Regions from separate parts of the Gordonia sp. SCSIO 19800 genome, predicted to be linked through region 1. Evidence: riboswitches for the same ligand, from Rfam matches in the RefSeq annotation. Region 1 holds a riboswitch; the other holds the start of a gene.
What was found. Region 1 has a riboswitch for cyclic di-AMP ahead of KB201_RS05580 (transglycosylase family protein). Riboswitches for the same ligand answer to the same signal wherever they lie in the genome.
Positions count from the first base shown of each region.

Region 2: it holds a riboswitch for cyclic di-AMP, as region 1 does, so the genes downstream of both, KB201_RS11690 (C40 family peptidase) here and KB201_RS05580 (transglycosylase family protein) in region 1, are expected to answer to the same signal.

Region 1 covers NZ_JAGRQM010000003.1:342,222-348,737, forward strand. The annotation lists gene KB201_RS05555 (protein kinase) at 1-2,095, opposite strand, end outside; gene KB201_RS05560 (hypothetical protein) at 2,196-2,468, shown strand; gene moaC (cyclic pyranopterin monophosphate synthase MoaC) at 2,474-3,025, shown strand; gene KB201_RS05570 (molybdenum cofactor biosynthesis protein B) at 3,018-3,509, shown strand; gene KB201_RS05575 (molybdenum cofactor biosynthesis protein MoaE) at 3,506-3,952, shown strand; gene KB201_RS05580 (transglycosylase family protein) at 4,122-4,742, opposite strand; cyclic di-AMP (ydaO/yuaA leader) riboswitch at 4,749-4,965, opposite strand; gene KB201_RS05585 (hypothetical protein) at 5,191-5,439, opposite strand; gene moaA (GTP 3',8-cyclase MoaA) at 5,451-6,516, opposite strand, start outside.
Region 2 covers NZ_JAGRQM010000008.1:122,827-129,342, reverse strand. The annotation lists gene KB201_RS11695 (DEDD exonuclease domain-containing protein) at 1-1,276, opposite strand, end outside; cyclic di-AMP (ydaO/yuaA leader) riboswitch at 1,858-2,089, shown strand; gene KB201_RS11690 (C40 family peptidase) at 2,106-2,792, shown strand; gene KB201_RS11685 (NlpC/P60 family protein) at 3,023-4,060, shown strand; gene KB201_RS11680 (hypothetical protein) at 4,069-5,466, shown strand; gene KB201_RS11675 (glycosyltransferase family 4 protein) at 5,466-6,516, shown strand, end outside.

The DNA of each region.
Region 1 (6,516 bases):
GGGTCAGACGGTCGTCGGTGCCCCCGACGCCGAGCTGTCCGGTGGCGTTGAAACCCCAGCACCACAGGTATGACGACGCGAGCGCGCACGTGGTTCGTTCGCCGGTGGACACCGCGCCGACATCGGACAATCCGTTCACCCGGGTGGGCGCCGGCCGGTCGGTCAGGGTGCCGTCGCCGACCGAGCCCCAGGCATTGGCGCCCCAGCAGTACGCGATCCCGGCCGCGAGTGCGCAGGTGGTGTTCGACGTGCCGGTGCTGATGGCCTCGACTCCGTCCAGGCCGGACACCGGCGTCGCCGTGCGTCGGCCGTAGGTGGTGCCGTCGCCGAGTTGGCCGAACGCGTTGTCGCCCCAGCAATATGCACTCGCCCCGGCGATCGCGCAGGCGGTCGCGGCGCCCGCGGAGACCGACGTCGCGCCGTCCAGGTCGGCGACCCGGGTCGGGCGGGCCCGGTTGGTGGTCGTGCCGTCGCCGACCTGTCCGTTGTCGTTGAGGCCCCAGCAGTAGGCGTCGCCGGCTGCGACGGCACACGTGAAGTTCACACCGACGCTGATGGCGGTCACGTCGTCGAGCCCGGCGACCCGGACCGGCCGGTACTGATTCGCGGTCGAACCGTCACCGAGCTGGTCGAAGTCGTTGGTGCCCCAGCAGTACGCCGAGCCCGCCGAGATCGCGCACGTGGCCCAGTTGGCGGTCGAGACGGCGGTGACATCGGCGAGACCGGCGACCCGGGTCGGCGTCAGCCGCGCGTCGGTCGTGCCGTCGCCGATCTGCCCGTAGTCGTTGTTTCCCCAGCAGTACGCGAGTCGCTCGGCGATCGCACAGCTGTTGGGTCCGCCGGTGCTGATCGCGGTGACGCCGCTGAGATCGGCGACCGGCGTGGGCGTCTGGCGGGTGTCGGTCGTGCCGTCGCCGAGTTGGCCGGCCGCGTTGTCGCCCCAGCAATAGGCGGTTCCGTGCCGGATCGAACACGTGGCCCCGAGTCCGGCGCTGAGCTGGGCGCCGGCATCGGCCGCCGCGATCGGCGACGACGGGGCGTCGGACGCGTCCCCGCCATCGCCGCCGCCGAGGGTGAGGACCCCGATCGCGACGACGACGGCCAGCACCGCGACCACGGCGACCGCGGCGAGGGCGAGCGGCCACCGTCGCCGGTGGGAGGGCGTCGGGGGCGCGGGGGATGGGGCGACCCACGGTGGGGTCGGTTTCGCCGGTGGAGGCGGGGTGATGACCTGGGTCGTAGCCACGGGCGCGGGTGGCCGGTTGTCGGAGTGGGTTCGCCCCAGCGCCGCGCGCAGATCCGCGGCGAACGCACCGCAGGTGGGGTAGCGGTCGAGGGGGCCGCGCGCGAGCGCACGGTCGAAGACGGGATCGAGGGCGGCGAGCTCGGGGCGGTAGGTGCTGATCGGCGCCGGGCGTGTCGTGAGCTTGGCGACGATGTGACGGGTCTGCGTGTCGGCATCGAACGGGGTTGCGCCGGAGAGCAATTCGTAGGCGGTACAGGCCAGCGCGTACTGATCCGATGCGGGGCCCGCGGGTTTGCCGTCGAGGATCTCCGGCGCGGCGTAGACGAGGGTGCCCACGAACGACGACGGCGCCGTCAGGGTGCTCGCGGTGGTGAGCTTCGCGATCCCGAAGTCGAGCACGACGACGCGGTCGAGGGCGTCGTTAATCGCGCGGCGAGTGACCATGATGTTGCCCGGTTTGATGTCGCGGTGGATCACGCCGTGCTCGTGTGCGTAGTCGAGGGCGTCGGCGACCCGGGAGGCGACGGCCACCACCTCGTCCGGGCGGAGCGAGGCGCGTCGGAGGTCACGGCCGTCGAGGTAGGCCATCGTGAACCAGGGGTCGCCGTCGGCGACGCCGTAGTGGTAGATCGTGACGATCGACGGATGGTCGAGGGCGGCCGCGGTCTGTGCCTCGCGACTGAACCGGCGCGCGAACTCCTCGTCGACGGTCTCGGCGATCGAGATCACCTTGAGGGCCTCGCGCCGACGAAGTTGCGGATTCTCGACCAGGTAGACGGTGCCCATTCCGCCGCTCCCCAGCCGCGTGATCACACGGTAGCCGGCGACCTGGACCGGTTGGGCGACCATGGGCGCCTCCTGGGGCGTGACCTGTGTTGCGACGACCATAGCCCCGGCACGGGACTTCCGCCCCGGACACGGGTCTTGTTCATTCGAACGGCATGGCACAATGCACGACGTGGCAAACAAATCTGGCGCTGAAACACCCTCCTCCGGCGAAGCGGGGGCCGGCACCGGCAAGGTCGTCGAATCTGCCAAGGGCAAGAAGCACTACGTCGACAACGGCTGGCCGCAGGACGAGAACGGCGATGCCGCCGAGCACGCGGTCTCCGAACTCGCGACCCACATCTCGGGTGCGTTGTCGCCGTTCGGCGACACCGAGTTCCCGCTTCCGGTCGACGACCTGCCGTTCGTGCAGTCGAAGACCATCGTCAACCGCTGACGTCGATGCCGCCCACCGGGACTGACGAAGGTGGGTCGGACGCCCGGGACACCGGGCCGGCCGGCGGCTCCCGGTTGAGTCATCTGGACGAGTCCGGAACGGCCCGCATGGTCGACGTCGGCGCCAAGCCGACGACGAAGCGTCGCGCCGTCGCCGCCGGCACGTTCCACACCACCGCCGAGGTGATCGGTCTCCTCAGCGAGTCGCGGCTGCCCAAAGGAGATGTGCTGGCCACGGCGCGCATCGCCGGGATCATGGCGGCCAAACGCACCGACGAGCTGATCCCGCTGTGCCATCAGCTGGCGTTGTCGTCGGTGGAGGTCGACTTCGCGATCGGCGCCGACACGATCGAGGTCACCGCGACCGTGGCGACCTCCGGCCAGACGGGTGTGGAGATGGAGGCGTTGACAGCGGTCGCAGTCGCCGGGCTGACACTCCACGACATGGTCAAGGCCGTCGACCGACGGGCGCAGATGGACGGCATCCGCCTGCTCGCCAAGACCGGCGGCAAATCCGGCGACTGGTACCGCGAACCGTCTGACCCGGCTCATGACTGACCAGAGAACTCCTCGCGTGGCGCGCGTCGTCGTCGCGTCGAACCGCGCCAGCAGCGGTGTCTACGAAGACCGGTCCGGACCGATCATCGAGGCCTGGCTGGTCGAGCAGGGCTTCACCGTCGACGAGTGCGACGTCGTCGCCGACGGCCCGCCGGTCGGCGAGGCCCTCCGCGCCGCGATCTACGCCGAGGTCGACCTCGTCATCACCACGGGCGGAACGGGTTTGACGCCCACGGACCGGACTCCGGAGCAGACCCGCCCGCTCCTCGACGTCGAGATCCCGGGTCTGGCCGACGCCATCCGGTCGGCCGGGCTGCCGACGGTGCCCACCGCGGTCCTCTCACGCGGACTCGCCGGAATCGCCGGGACGACCCTCGTCGTGAACCTGCCCGGTTCGACCGGCGGGGTCCGCGACGGGCTCGGCGTCCTCGCCGGCGTCGTCCACCACGCGCTCGATCAGATCCGCGGAGGCGACCACCGATGACCCGAGAGGCCGGCTCGCACGTGGTGCACACCGCGGTCGTCGACGAGCCGATCACGCTGGCCGACCACGAGGCGATGGTCATCGACGCCGCCGAAGGTAAAGCCGGTGCGGTGGTCGGGTTCGTGGGCGCGGTCCGCGACCACGACGGCGGCCGCACCGTGACCGCGCTGCATTACTCGGGGCATCCCACGGCGACGAAGGTCCTGGCCGAGGTCGTCGCGGAGGTCTCCGCGGTCCACGGGGTGCGCGCGGTCGCGGTGTCCCACCGGGTCGGCGACCTCGTCATCGGCGACATCGCGTTCGTGGTCGCGGTGGCGGCCGACCATCGTCGGGCGGCGTTCGAGACCTGCTCGCGCCTCGTCGACGAGGTCAAGGCCCGCCTGCCAGTCTGGAAACACCAGTTCTTCGACGACGGCACCGACGAATGGGTCAACTCGGCCTGACCCCGCCCCCCGCTGGTTGAGCTGACCCCCGCTGGTTGAGCTGACCCCCCGCTGGTTGAGCTGACCCCCGCTGGTTGAGCTTGTCGAAACCAATGGAAAAGGGCCCCGCACGGATGGTCCATCGTGCGGGGCCCTTCGTCTGGGTCCCAGATCAGGCGTCGAGCGGCGATCAGGGGTTGGGCAGCAGGTGCTTGTTGTCGTTGAACAGCTTGATCTGGTCCTGGTTCAGCGTGACGCCGCTGTCCTTGGCCGCCTGCCAGAGGTTCTTGATCTCGGGGCTGACGCCGGCCTCGGTGAGGGCGTCGGTGACCTGGTTGGCGACGTCCTCGGTGGTCTTCGCCAGGTCGACGCTGCCGTTGCCGCCGGGGAGCACCGGGGCGATCTCACGCGGGGTGTCGGTCGGCGCGCTGCGCGGGGTCGAGCCCGACAGGCCGGTGCCACAGGTGGGCCAGGCACCCTTGCCCTGCGAACCGAGCACACGCTCGGCGACGACGATCTGCTCCTCGCGCGAGGCCTGATCGGCGGTTGGGGCGAACTCGCCGCCGCCGTGGCCGGTCCAGGTGCTCGGGGAGAACTGCAGGCCGCCGTGGTAGCCGTTGCCGGTCGCGATGGCCCAGTTGCCACCGGATTCGCACTGCGCGACCTGGTTCCACTCGGCGTCGGTGGCCGCATTGGCGGTACCGGTGCCCAGGAGGGCTGCTCCGCCGCCGAGGACCGCGCCGGTGAGGGCGACCTTGGTGATGGTCTTGGCGGCCGTGCTGGTCGTCTGCTTGCGATGACGTCCGGACATGTCTGTGTTTCCTCTCTCCACGCGCCTACGAAGTCAGCTGTCGGGTTCGAGCGAGAGGTGCTCGGTCCCGGGTCGTCGTGGTGGTCGCCGCGACTTCCGGGACTTAACCCCGAGGACACCTGGTGTGGTGCCCGGTCTCAGGGGATGAGGTTGGGTCCCCCGTCCTCGTTCCTAGATTGCTTGTCGTTCCCACCGGCGGAACGAGGCTCGGCGCGGCCGGTGGGACGTTATGTCTTGGTTGCTGTGTCGTGACCTCCGAGGAGGACGCTTCGAACAGTACGTCGTTCGTTGGACTGAATCACCTGCTTGGACGCAAGCGATTTTCGGCCCGGATCCGGGTCTTCCGACCCACTTCGGCCGTCATCCCAGTTCAACGGGTTAGTGGCCGTCCCGTGCCCATCCTGTTACCGCACCGTGATGTGACTAAGGTCACAGGCCGGGTGTGGCGTCAGCCACCGGCAAACGGGGGGAGGACGTCGAGTGTCGTGCACGTGCCGAGCGCACGCGTCCGATCGGAGAACGCGATCTCGTCGCGCAGATACGAGCAGCGTTCGAGAACCGTGGCGAGGGAGGGGTTTCCGGCGGCGAGGATGCCCTCGAGGGCGCCGAGCGGGGTCGACGGGTCGACGTCGATCACCTTCTCCTCGGCACCGGCCGCGGCGCGCGCGGCCGCGAAGAAACGAACTGTGAGCTGCATCGGACGCGAGCCTAGCCGCCGATCGCCGACATCGGCCGATCCGGTTGGGTGAAGCCCGCCGCGTTCACTTCGTGGCCCGCCGCTTTCGCCCACATGTTCGCGCGCCACAGGCGCGCGAGGGCGGCGTCGATCTCGTCGTCGGGGAGGGTGCGCAACGCGTGCCGCACGTCGGTTTCCGACGTCGCGAACAGGCAGTTGCGCAGTGATCCGTCCGCGGTGAGCCGGGTGCGGTCGCAGTCCCCGCAGAACGGCCGGGTGACCGACGCGATCACCCCGACGCGTGCCGGGCCGTGCGCGCCGCGGTGGCCGTCGACGAGCCACGTGGCGGCGGGCGCGCTCCCACGTGGCGCAGGGTCGGGCAGCAGGGTGAACCGCTTCCGCAGGGTCGCGAGGATCTCCTGTGCGGTCACCATCTGTGCTCGCTGCCACGCATGGTCGGCGTCGAGTGGCATCTGTTCGATGATGCGCAGCTCGTAACCGTGCTCGAGACAGTAGGCGAGCAGGTCGGGGACTCCGGGCAGGTCGCTGCGGTCGGGTACCACGGCGTTGACCTTGACCGGGTCGAGCCCGGCGCGGCGGGCCGCCGCCAGGCCGTCGAGCACATCGGACAGACGGTCCCGGCGCGTGATCTCGGCGAAGCGGGCCGGGTCGATGGTGTCCAGCGAGATGTTGATACGGCCGAGGCCGGCGTCGACCAGACCGCCGACCCGCCGGGTCAGTCCGAGTCCGTTCGTCGTCATCGCGATCTCGGGCGACTGCGGGAGGCCCGCGACGGCGGCGATGACGTCCTCGAGGTCGCGGCGCAGCAGTGGTTCGCCGCCGGTGAATCGGATGCGCTCGATTCCCAGGTGGCGCACTGCGACGGTGAGCACCCGGATCAGTTCGTCGGTGGACAGCACCTGGTCGGTGGGCATCCAGTCGAGGCCCTCGGCCGGCATGCAGTACGAGCACCGCAGATTGCAGCGGTCGGTGACCGAGACCCGGAGATCCTTCGCGACCCGACCGAAGGTGTCGAGCAACGGCCCGTCGGTGGGCGCGTCGGAGGTCGCTGCTTCCCGCGGGGAGCGGGGCAGCGGC
Region 2 (6,516 bases), on a different contig from region 1:
AGTAGTCCGGCACCGTCTGCGGCTGCGCCGTGGCCGCACGGCAGGACCCCGGCCGCCGCCTCCCATCGGCCTCGGGACACCAGTGGTAGCCCGTCGCGCCGAGCCGTGTCGTGCACGTGCGCAGACCGGCGGCCGCCGAGATCACGTCGGCGACGGTCGCCGCGTTGTTGCGGTTGCCCACCGGGCCGATCGACTCGTCGGTGGGTGTTCGGCTGACCTTGAGCCGGGGGAAGCGTTCCTCGGTCAGGGTCACCCACCAACCCTTGTGCGGCTGGGTCGATCGTCGGTTGTACGCCGGTGCGTGCGCGCCGAGGAGCCGGAGTTCGCGGACGGCGGCCTCCAGGGCGTGGGAACACTCCACGACGTCGACCCGCTGGGCGAGGAGCACCATCTCCGCGATGCGGCGGCGCGGGTCGTTGCCACTGAAGTACGACCGGACCCGGCGGCGGAGGTCCACCGCGGTGCCCACGTAGAGGACCTCGTTCGACGGGCCGCGGAACAGGTACACCCCGGGCCGGGCCGGGACATGGTCGGCGAGTGCGCGTTTGGCGCGCAGGCGCGGGTTGGTCTTCGGGAGATACGACGTCAGGTCGCCGACGGTCGCGATGCCCTGATTGCCGACGCGCTCGAGGAGCCGGTGGAAGACCTCCACCGTGGCGCGCGCATCGTCGAGCGCCCGGTGGGTGGGCCGCACGGAGACGTCGAACAGGTCGGCGAGCGCGCTGAGCTTGACCGTCGGCGCCTCGTCACGGCTGAGGATGCGCCGGGCCATGGTCACCGTGCACAGGCTGAGGCTGAACGTCCACGGCAGGTGGAGCCGGATCGCGTTCTGCCGAAGGAAACCCATGTCGAAACGAGCGTTGTGGGCCACCAGGATCGAGCCGCGGGCGAACTCGAAGAACGACGGCAGCACCGACTCGATCCGGGGGGCGTCGGTCAGCATCGCGGTGGTGATGCCGGTGAGGGTCACGATCTGCGGGGGGATCGGCCGGCCGGGGTCGACCAGCGTGGCGAACTCGCCGACGACCTCGCCGCCGCGGATCTTGACCGCGCCGATCTCGGTGATCCGGTCACGGACCGGGTCGGACCCGGTGGTCTCGAGGTCGACGACGACGAGGGTCGTCTCGAAGAGCGAGCGGTCGCTGAACTCGTTCGACGTCTCACCCGTGGCCCCCTGGTCGGCGGCCTCCAGGTCGGCGAAGGTGAGCTGCCCCGCGGGCGAGCCGTCCACGCTGGTCTGCGTCACCCGGCGAACACTAGTTCGATCCACCGACATCACGACCGCGACGCTCCGACTGTGTGTCGTGTGACCCGTGTGACTGCTGTGTCGATCGCTGTTCGACGGACTTGTCGGTGGGCGCCCCTAGTCTCCACCTGGACGTGAGAAATGCGGTGCTCTCACGGTCACCGACCCGTAACGGGGCCGACGCGGCCCGCCCTCGCCAGATGAGATGGAGATCACATTATGTACGTCGACTGTGCGCGCTGCCCGGCTCGTCCCGTCGCTTGCGACGGGTGCATGATGACAGTGCTGTTTGGTGGCCCGAGCTGGGACGATATGCCGGACGAAGGTGGAGTTTCGGTAACGGCGTCCACCTCAGACGCGGACACCGAGCTGGACCTCGCCATCGACGTCCTGCAGGCTGCTGCAATGGTGACCAGCAGCGCTGCACGATCTGCAAGATCCGCTAAAACCGCAGTTCAGGCACCGGATCGACGCGCCTCTGTGACTGTCCTCAGGGCAGGCTGAGAAGCGGCCCAGGTTTGGCTGTCTGTCGCCTAGTGGACAGAGCGCATCCGATTTCGTAACCTTTCTGAGACCTTTGCGGAGCGTCCCGCTTCAACAGAAGTGGTCCGCAGTAGTCACCGCTCAATCGCCCTCGCGGGCGAACCGGGGAACCACAACCTTCGGACGGGATCGTCGGAGCGCATCAGACTGGTGCGACTCAGCCGAAGCCGATCCGAATCGGGGTGAATCGCGTTGCCACGCATGAGTGTCCAGTGGATACCTCTTGCGCGAAAAACGTGTAGGGCCACTCTTCCGGCCCGAACCCGACAGCTAACTCGGTCGGCGGTAGAGGAAGATCTGAAGGAGAACTCGCTTCGTGGCCAAACATCGTTTGGAACAGCCCAATCGTGGCAGCACGGTCGCCAAGAAGGCGGTGATCGCTGGATCGATCACACTCGGTTCGCTCGCCGCAGCCGCCGGCCCTGCTCTCGCCGCCCCGGTCCACACCCCGCTGGGCACTTTCGAGATCCCGGCCCTGCCCGGTGCGAAGGCCCCGGAGGCCAAGCCCGCGCCTGAGGCCACGCCTGTGAAGAAGTCGCCCGCAGCCACGGTCGAGATCCCCAACCTGGGGCAGTTCACCGTGCCGGGTATCGCGCCGGAGCAGATCCCGCAGCAGTTCCGCCCCCAGGGTGGCGGCGCGCCCCTGGGCCAGCCGCAGCTGACCGCCGGTCAGAAGGCAGTGAAGGCCGCCGAGAGCAAGATCGGTGCGCCGTACTCCTACGGTTCCGCCGGCCCCAACGCATTCGACTGCTCGGGCCTCGTCTACTGGTCCTACAAGCAGGCCGGCAAGAACATCCCGCGCGACAGCTACGGCCAGCTCGGCGGCGGACGCGCGGTGTCGTACTCCGATGCCAAGCCCGGCGACGTCATGATCTTCAACGGTGGCGGTCACGCCGGCATCTACGTCGGCAACGGTCAGTTCGTCCACTCGTCCAACTACGGCACGCCGGTCAAGCGCGACGCCGTCAAGGAGTGGACCCTGACGGGCATCCGTCGGTACTGACGACAACTGAACACGAACAGACTGAGCACGAAGGTCTCTGGACGGGCGGATCGCGTGGATTGCGATCCGCCCGAACCAGTCCCGGGGGCCGGTCGGCCGCCTAGGGTGGTCGACGGGACGCGGGGTACGGGTGCAGGGGACCGGGATGCTCAGGGATCGACGAGCACACACGAGGGAGTGAGTAGACCGTGCTGATCGGGGAGGGGCGTGGTCGCGCGACGCGGCCGAGGATGCGTTCGGGCCCGCTGATGGTGGCGCTCTGTGTGCTGTCGGCGTTCGCCGTCCTGGCACCGACGGTCGCCGGCGGGGTCGGGGACGCCCGTGCGGTGCCCGCGCGCTCGGCCGATCAGCTGCTCGACCGCTACAAGCAACTGGGCATCGACGCGGAGAAGACCACCGAGGCGATGCACAACGCGAAGATCGAGTATGACAAGCAGCGCGGCATCGTGGCGGCGGCCAAGAAGGCCGCGGCCGAGGCGCAGCAGACGCTGGACGCCAGCCGCGCCCAGCTCGCCGTGCACCAGAATCGTGTCGACGCGATCGTTCGCGCCAGCTATCAGGGCGCGCGGGTCAGCGGGCTGTACGCCGTGATGGTCAGCGACTCCCCGCAGGCGCTCCTGGACCAGATGTCGGGACTCGACATGATCTCGCGTCAGGCGTCGGTGGACCTGACCGCGATCAAGAAGGTACGGGCCAGGACCGCCATCGCGAAGAAGGATGCCGAGCGCACGGCGGTGGCCGCCTCCGAGGCGGTCTCCCGCGCCGAACGGGTCCGTGGTGACCTTCAGACGAAGCAAGCCGACCTGCAGCTCCAGGCGATCCAGATCCGGTCGATCTACAAGTCGATGACCGGCAAGCAGTTGGCGGCTCTGCGCGGTCCGACCTTCGACTTCGATCCGCGACTGGTGCCCAAGGGCACCGCCGCCGGGCTGATCGCCACCCACGCCGCGCTCACCCGGATCGGTGACCCCTACGTGTGGGGCGCCACCGGACCGAATTCGTTCGACTGCTCGGGACTCATGGTGTGGGCGTTCCGGCAGGCCGGCAAGACCATCCCGCGATCGAGTCAGGCGCAGATGGCCGGCGGTCAGCCGGTCGAGAAGAACGATCTCAAGCCCGGTGATCTGGTCATCTACTATCCCGATGCCCATCACGTCGGTATGTACGTCGGTGACGGCTATGTCATCCACGCCTCGACCTTCGGCGTTCCGGTCAAGGTCGAGCCGCTCGACGAGGCCGGACCGTACAACTCTGCCCGCCGGTTCTAGTCCCACCGGTGACCTCACCGCGCGGGCGCGCCGGCCTCGTCTCGGCCGTGGTCGTTCTGGTCATCGCAGTTGCCACCGCGTGCGGCACGGTCGATGTGCCCGGCGGGCCCGGCTCGTCCGCCGCGCCCGTGTCGTCGAGCCCCGCGGTCAACGTCTACGAGCGTGATCGAGCGGCGGGCGTGACGCGGTTGCTCGACGCGCTCACCGAAGCGGTGCGTTCCGGGGATGTGCGCGCGATCGGCACCCTCGTCGACACCGCTGCCACCCCGGCGTTCAAGGACGGATTCGTCACGGCCGCCGCGGGTTTCGCGCCCAGCCGGTTCACGCCGCGGAACGGTCGCAGCGGCACCCTGCGGTTCGCACGGTTCGGTTATCAGCTTGCGCCCACCGAAGAGGCGGAGGTGCTCGTACCCGGTGAGTTGCAGGAGCTCCTCGATGCCGGGGGGAGTTCGGACTCGTGGGTCGCTCCGGTGGAGTTGCGCTATGCGCTCGGCGGTGAGGGGGTCCCGGGAGTCGACGAGGCCGAGGTGGTCGTCGGCACCCAGTTCGTGGTCGCCCGCTACGGCGAGGCCTGGCGCCTCGTCGGAGACGCCACGGCCCTGGGAGGAGAACCCGCACCCACTCAGATGTGGGAGCTGCCCGGACTCCAGGTGGCCGACACCGCGACCGCAGGCGGCACGTCGGTGGTCGCCTCGTATCCCCGAACGTCTTCGACGGTGGCGACGCTGCAGCGGGAGCTGCCCGGGGCGGTGGATGCCGTCAGTGACTTCTGGGGCGACGACTGGGATCGCCGCGCCGTCGTGGTCGCCACGGCGACCGACGACGAGTTCGCCGCCCTCGTACCCGAGGGTCGAGCGGCGACCGGGACCGCGGCGGCCGCGACCGTGTTCAGCAGCCTCGACCTGGTCCAGCGCACCGCGACCGGACAGCGCATCATCCTGACCCCGGCGGCCCGGGAACTCGCCGCACCGACGCTCGCGGTGGTTCTCCGGCACGAGTTGACCCATGTCGCGGCCCGCGTTCACACCGCGCTCGACGCGCCGCTCTGGATCACCGAGGGCGTGGCCGAATACGTCGGGCGCAAAGGGACTCACACGAGGATCGCGGATGCCGCACCCGACCTGATCGCGTCCGTGCGTGCCGGTCGGGTTCCGACCGGGCCACCCGCCGACACCGACTTCGCGATGGACGGTCAGACTTCACAGGTGGCTTATCAGAGTGCGTGGTCGCTGGCCGCCTACGTCGCCGATCGATTCGACGAGGCGCGGCTGAAGAAGATGTACATGGGGGTCGCGGCGTCCGCCCTGCCCGCGGCGCAGGACGCGGCGATCGCCTCGAGTGTCGGGCTGACGCGTGCCGAACTGGTCGCGGGATGGCAGCGGTGGCTCGAAGTGCAGGCCCGTTGATGTCTCGAACGTTGTTGCTCACCAACGACTTTCCGCCCCGTCCGGGCGGGATCCAGTCCTACCTGCAGAATCTGGTGGACCTGCTGCCGCCGGAGGACGTGGTCGTCTACGCGCCGCGCTGGCGTGGTGACTCGCACGAGAAGTTCGACGCGGCCGCCCCGTATCGGGTGTACCGGCACCCGACGACGCTCATGCTCCCCACCCCGTTCGTGGCGCGGCGTGCCGCGGAGATCGTGCGCCGCGAACAGATCTCGACGGTGTGGTTCGGCGCGGCCGCGCCGCTGGCCGTGCTGGCGCCGGCGATGCGTCGCGCGGGCGCCCAGCGGATCATCGCCAGCACGCACGGTCACGAGGTCGGGTGGTCGATGCTGCCGGGCGCGCGGCAGGTGCTCGGGCACATCGGCCGCCACACCGATGTGATCACCTTCGTCAGCCGATACACCCGCGGCCGGTTCGCGTCGGCCTTCGGCGCCCGCGCGGCCCTGGAACACCTGCCCCCCGGCGTCGACACCGAGCGGTTCGCCCCGGATCCGGTGCTGCGACAGCGGTTTCGCGAACGTCTCGACCTCGGGGAACGTCCGACGATCCTCTGCCTGTCGCGGCTGGTGCCCCGCAAGGGCCAGGATGTGTTGATCCGCGCCCTGCCGCTGATCCGACGCACCATCCCCGACGCGACGCTGGTCATCGTCGGCGGTGGTCCCTACGGGAAGACCCTGCGCGACCTCGCGGCCGACACCGGGGTGGCCGACCATGTGATCTTCACCGGCTCGGTGCCCGCCGACGACCTCGCGGCGTACCACAACATCGCGGACGTCTTCGCGATGCCGTCCCGGACGAGGGGACGCGGGCTGGACGTCGAAGGCCTGGGGATCGTCTACCTGGAGGCATCGGCGTCGGGCGTGCCCGTGGTCGCCGGGTTGTCCGGTGGGGCGCCGGAGACCATCGAGGAAGGGGTCACCGGCACGGCCGTCGACGGGACCGATGTCGACGCGGTCGCCCTGGCGATCCTGGCGATCCTCGGTGATCGCGCGGCCGCGGCCGAGATGGGCC